One region of the Pantoea sp. S18 genome, then DNA from elsewhere that is predicted to be linked to it. Evidence: predicted binding sites of a transcription regulator. Region 1 holds the regulator's gene; the other holds the start of a gene.
The links. The regulator Fur, encoded in region 1, represses iron uptake genes when iron is present. The targets are predictions, from matches to a motif close to ATAATAATGAGAACNACTATCAA.
Positions count from the first base shown of each region.

Region 2: VIJ98_RS08065 (TonB-dependent siderophore receptor) is a predicted target of Fur. The motif match lies at 1,752-1,774, and genes of this name have one in related genera.

Region 1 is NZ_CP142688.1:1,236,392-1,239,512, reverse strand. Features, by position in the region: gene ybfF (esterase) at 1-9, shown strand, start outside; gene ybfE (LexA regulated protein) at 177-452, shown strand; gene fldA (flavodoxin FldA) at 590-1,120, shown strand; gene fur (ferric iron uptake transcriptional regulator) at 1,474-1,923, shown strand; gene VIJ98_RS05575 (hypothetical protein) at 1,982-2,377, opposite strand; gene glnS (glutamine--tRNA ligase) at 2,613-3,121, opposite strand, start outside.
Region 2 is NZ_CP142688.1:1,739,769-1,742,889, reverse strand. Features, by position in the region: gene treA (alpha,alpha-trehalase TreA) at 1-1,548, shown strand, start outside; gene VIJ98_RS08065 (TonB-dependent siderophore receptor) at 1,789-3,121, shown strand, end outside.

The DNA of each region.
Region 1 (3,121 bases):
AACCTGTAAAAGCAAAAGCTTGCCGCTTGCGCTTTAGGGTTGGCGTCAGGGAAGGCGCTGGAGTATGATGTCGCGCTAAAAATTTGCCACGGATATTTTTTCGCCGTGGTCGGGCCGATAATGTTTTAATCGCGCAGCGCCTTTCCGCCGTTCGCGCCCACTCAGTTTTACAAACCATGGCAAAAGAACAGACAGACCGCACTACGCTTGATCTCTTCGCAGACGAGCGGCGTCCTGGTCGCCCGAAAACCAGCCCGCTGACGCGTGATGAACAGTTACGCATCAACAAACGCAACCAGCTCAAGCGCGATAAAGTGCGTGGGCTGCGTCGTGTTGAGCTGAAGATGTCGAGCGAGGCAGTTGACGCGCTCAGCACGCTGGCCGATCAGCAAAACATCAGTCGCAGCGAATTGATTGAACAAATGCTGCTGGCACAGCTCAAACTGTCGTAACGCGCGAAGACCGCACGCTGGAACACAAAGTCACGGCTTTACAAGTTCCGCACTTTTTACCGGTCTGCTATTATTCGCATAACTGTGCAGTCAACTGACTTACTTTCACAATCAGGATTCAAGAGGTTACCTAACCCATGGCAATCGTAGGCATTTTCTTCGGCAGCGATACCGGCAACACTGAAAACATTGCAAAGATGATCCAGAAACAACTGGGTAAAGATGTCGCCGAAGTGCATGACATTGCTAAGAGCACCAAAGAAGATCTCGATGCATTCGACATCCTGCTGCTGGGTATTCCAACCTGGTATTACGGCGAAGCGCAGTGTGACTGGGATGATTTTTTCCCGACGCTGGAAGAGATTGATTTCAATGGCAAGCTGGTAGCGCTGTTTGGTTGTGGCGATCAGGAAGATTATGCCGAGTACTTCTGTGACGCGATGGGCACCATCCGTGACATCATCGAGCCAAACGGTGCGGTGATTGTTGGTCACTGGCCAACCGAAGGCTATCATTTCGAAGCCTCTAAAGGTCTGGCCGATGACAAAAACTTCCTGGGTCTGGCGATTGATGAAGATCGTCAACCAGAATTGACCAACGAACGTGTTGAGAAGTGGGTGAAGCAGATCTTCGATGAGCTGCAGCTGAAAGAGATTATTGAAGCTTAATTCCCTGCTCTGCCCGATGTGCGCGCTGCCTCACATCGGGCAACGGAATTTCCTATAAAAATAATAGCTACGGTTTTTTAACTTTTCCCCGCAAATCTGTAGAATACCCGCAATGGTCATCCGCTTATTCCTCTGGCAGTAGAATGAGGCTGAGTGAAATGGAATCCAAAACCCAAGCGTCCTGAAGACGTTAGTGACTTATCCTTACAACCTTTGGTGATTAAGGACGTTGCCTTGGTTTTCATTTCACTGCTTGAGTTCTATAATGAGACGCAAATGAGAATGCGCGTTGACCTAAACATTCAAGGCCCCTGCGCCGCAAGTGACTAGCAAAGTAACAGGACAATATCCGCATGACTGACAACAACTCCGCATTGAAGAAGGCTGGCCTGAAAGTCACGCTACCCAGACTGAAAATTCTGGAAGTGCTTCAGGGACCCGGCCCCGAGTCCCATCACGTCAGTGCGGAAGATTTGTATAAGCGCCTGATCGATATGGGCGAAGAGATTGGTCTGGCAACGGTGTATCGCGTTCTTAACCAGTTTGACGACGCGGGCATCGTAACCCGTCATAACTTTGAAGGCGGCAAATCTGTCTTCGAACTGACTCAGCAACATCACCACGATCACTTGATCTGCCTGGATTGTGGCAAAGTTATCGAATTCAGCGATGAATCAATCGAAACGCGTCAGCGTGAAATTGCCACTCGCCACGGCATCAAGCTTAGCAACCACAGCCTGTACCTGTATGGTCACTGTGCTCTGGGAGACTGCCGCGAAGACGATACGCTCCACGATAAGTAATTGAGTGTGCTATGCAGTATAAAAAAACCGGCTTAAGCCGGTTTTTTTATGTCTGAAATCAGGCAACGAGCGTTTCCTGCAAGTAGCGCCAGCGCGGAATGGCGGTGCTGCAATCCAGTACCGCCAGAGAAATGCGGGTCTGATTGGTGCCATTCATCATCTGCAATTCACGATACTGAATTGTGACTTCGTCGCTTTGCTGCGAAATGATGGCGTGCTCACTGGTGGCAATTCGCATCCCTTCACGCTGCCCCTGCAACTGGCGAAACAGTGTTTCCATCTCATTAAGATCAAGCTGTTTACCCTGAGGCGTAACCATTTTGAAGTCGGGATGAAAGTACGACAAGAACAGATCAATGCTGTCATCACTGCCTTCTGCCTGATTGAAAATACGTTCGATAAGCTGATGTAAAACCACCACGCTATGTTTGGCTTCCAGGGCGAGACTTGTCATTTTTTATCCTTTGATTACCCGCAGAGCAACGGCTGAGAGCGCATAGCCTACCTGAAAAAAAGTTTTTCACACTGGCAAATGGTTTAATTTTGCTAAAGTCAGAATAGTCGCAAATAAGGAATTAAAGGCTAATTGCAGCGGGCAGCATAAAAGGTCGTATCTGGTTAAATCGAGACAATAAAAAAGGGCGATTGCTCGCCCTTTCATGATCTTATCGTGCTAGCGACAAAATGTATTAATCGCCGATTTTTGCCCAGGTATCACGCAAACCAACGGTGCGGTTAAACACCAGTTTGGATGGCTGTGAATAGACGCTATCAGCACAGAAATAGCCTTCGCGTTCGAACTGGTACGGTGCCATTGGATCGGCTGCACGCAAACCTGGCTCCACGAAGCCCTGTTTGATTTCCAGCGAGTTCGAGTTGATGGTGGTGAGGAAATCCTCAGCCGCGCCCGGATTTGGCACACTGAACAGACGATCGTACAGGCGGAATTCCGCTGGCAGCGCGTGAATTGCAGAAACCCAATGGATGACGCCTTTCACTTTACGGCCATCAGCCGGATCTTTGCTCAGCGTATCAACGTCGCAGGTACAATAGATGCAGGTGATATTGCCTTCATCATCCTTCGCCACACGTTCGGCACGGATCACGTAAGCATTACGCAGACGCACTTCTTTGCCCAGCACCAGACGTTTGTACTGCTTGTTAGCTTCTTCACGGAAGTCCGCGCGATCGATCCACA
Region 2 (3,121 bases), 500 kb from region 1:
GTGCGTCTGGGACCGCTTTTCAATGCCGTGCAGCAGGCGAAATTTTATCCGGACCAGAAAACCTTCGCCGATGCGGTGCCGAAATCCAATCCCTCTTCGATTCTGGCCGACTGGCAGATGCAGAAAAGCCAGCGCAACTTCGATCTCAAGCATTTTGTCGACAGCAACTTCACGCTGCCAAAAGAGGGAGACAAATATGTGCCGCCCGCCGGGCAAAGCCTGCGCGAGCACATCAACGGTTTATGGCCGGTGCTGACACGCACCGCGCAAAGTGCCAGTCAGTACGATTCGCTGCTGCCGCTGCCGAAACCTTACGTGGTGCCCGGCGGCCGATTCCGCGAAGTCTATTACTGGGACAGCTACTTCACTATGCTCGGCCTGGCGGAGAGCGGTCACTGGGATCGCGTGCAGGATATGGTGGATAACTTCGCCACCGAACTCGATAAATATGGCCATATCCCCAACGGCAACCGCAGCTACTATCTCAGCCGCTCGCAGCCGCCGTTCTTCAGCCTGATGGTTGACTTGCTGGCGACGCACAAAGGCGACGATGTCTATCGCCAATACTTGCCGCAGCTGCAGAAAGAGTACGATTACTGGATGGCGGACAGCGACAAAGTGGCAGCCGGCCAGGCCAGCAAACGCGTGATCAAACTCAGTGACGGCACGCTGCTTAACCGCTACTGGGACGATCGCGATGCACCGCGCACCGAATCCTGGCTTGATGACGTCAACACCGCGAATAAAGCGCCGGATCGTAATAAGCAGCAGGTTTATCGCGACTTGCGTGCTGGCGCGGCATCAGGCTGGGATTTCAGTTCGCGCTGGTTCACCGATGCGCACAATCTGGCGTCGATTCGCACCACGCAGCTGGCGCCGGTCGATCTTAACAGCCTGATTTTCCACCTTGAACAGACATTGTCTAAAGCGTCCAAACTGGATAAGCAGGATGACAAAGCCAAACAGTTCGCGGCGGATGCCGAGAAACGTCAGGCGGCGATCAATCGCTATCTTTGGGATGACAAAAAAGGCTGGTACGCCGATTACGATTTCCAGAAGAAGCAGGTTCATCCACAGCTGACCGCCGCCACGCTGTTCCCGCTCTATATGCAGGTGGCGAGCGATAAGCAAGCTGAGCGCACCGCTTCCGCCGTCGAAAAACAGCTGCTGAAACCGGGCGGACTGGTGACCACTACGGTGAATAACGGCCAGCAATGGGATGCGCCAAACGGCTGGGCGCCGCTGCAATGGGTGGCGGTGGAAGGTCTTGAGCATTACAAGCAGCCGAAACTGGCGCAGCAGATTGGTCAGCGCTTCCTGCAGAACGTGCAGGCAACCTATGACAAGGAGCATAAGCTGGTCGAGAAATATGTGGTTGAAGGTGCGCAGTTGGGCGGCGGTGGCGGCGGTGAATATCCGCTGCAGGACGGCTTCGGCTGGACCAACGGCGTGACGCTGAAGCTGCTCGATAAGTACTGCCCGAAAGATAAAACCTGTAATAACGCCGGCGATATCCCGAATATGCCGGTTTTGAGTAGCGCGAAGTAACGTTTTTCCTGATCCATACGTAACCGTTGTAGGGTCGCCATTTATGGCGACCATTAAACCAGGTGCGCATTAATGCGCACCCTACAACCTCATATGCTTGCACGCTACTCCCGCACTGCCTGTGCATTTTCCTCACAACCCTCTTACAACAAACTCACATCTTGAAACACTCGCGACAAAAGATAATAATTCTCAATCTAATATCGATAGCTATTCCCATTAAAATATCAGGAACCTCTCATGACCTCGCTGTTTACCCTTAACCGTGGCCGCGTTCTGTGCGCGCTTGCGCTGGCCTTACCCGCTGCAAGCTTCGCTGAAGAGTCGATTGTCGTCACGGCGCAACCGCAAGAGAGCGCCACCTCGCCGACGCAGGGCTATCTCGCCACGCGGAGCAGCGGCGCCAGCAAAAGCGATCAGCCGCTGATTACCACGCCGCAGTCAATTTCGGTAGTGACACGTCAGCAGATGGAAGATCAGGGCGCGCAGGATCTCAATCAGGCGCTGGGTTACACGCCGGGCGTGTTCACCAACTTCGGCGGGGCCGCCACGCGTTACGACACCATCGCGCTACGTGGTTTCCACGGCGGCGATGTCGACAACACCTTCCTCGATGGCCTGCGCGTAATGAGTGACGGCGGCAGCTTCAACATCCTGCAGGTGGACAACTGGTTCCTTGATCGCATTGATGTGATCAAAGGTCCCTCCTCCGCGCTTTACGGCCAAACGGTGCCGGGCGGATTAGTGAACATGGTGAGCAAGCGTCCACAGTTTGCCGAAGAGGGCCACTTCCGCCTGTCGAGCGGCACCAACGCCACCAACAGCGCCGCCTTTGATTACACCAACGCCATCAACGATCAGTGGGCGTTTCGCTTAACCGGCATCACGCGCAACAGCGATACGCAGTACGATCACACCCGCGAAGAGAAATATGCGATTTCGCCACAGCTGATGTGGCAGCCAAGCGAAGACACCAACTTAGTGCTGCGCGCCTATCTGCAGAAAGATCCATCCGGCGGCTATCACGGTTCGGTACCAGCGGAAGGTACGCTCTACAGCCATAACGGCCGCAAGTTGAGCGACAGTTTCTACGAAGGCGACAGTTCGCTCGATCAGTTCAAACGTCGCGAGCAGATTTACAGCTATGACTTCTCACACCGCTTCAACGAAGTCTGGTCGGTGTATTCCACCGGCAGCTACAGCCACTCGAATACCGATCTCGATCAGGTTTATCAAATTGGCTGGAACGCAACGAATCCTGACCTGCTAAACCGTTACTACTCTGGCGAGCGTTCATCACTGAGCGCATGGGCTAACGACAACCGCTTGCAGGCTGATTTTGCTACCGGCGCGGTTCAGCATCGTGTGACGCTGGGCGCGGAATACCATCGCTATAAAAACGACATCACCGAAGCCAGCGATGCCGCCAGCGCGCTGAATGCGTGGAACGGCGAAGAAGTGGGCATCATGCCGGACTTCGACTGGACATCGCAGACACGCCGCTACTATCAAACCGGTTTGTATCTGCAGGATGAGTTGCAGCTCGATCGCTGGCATTTGGATTTGTCGGGAC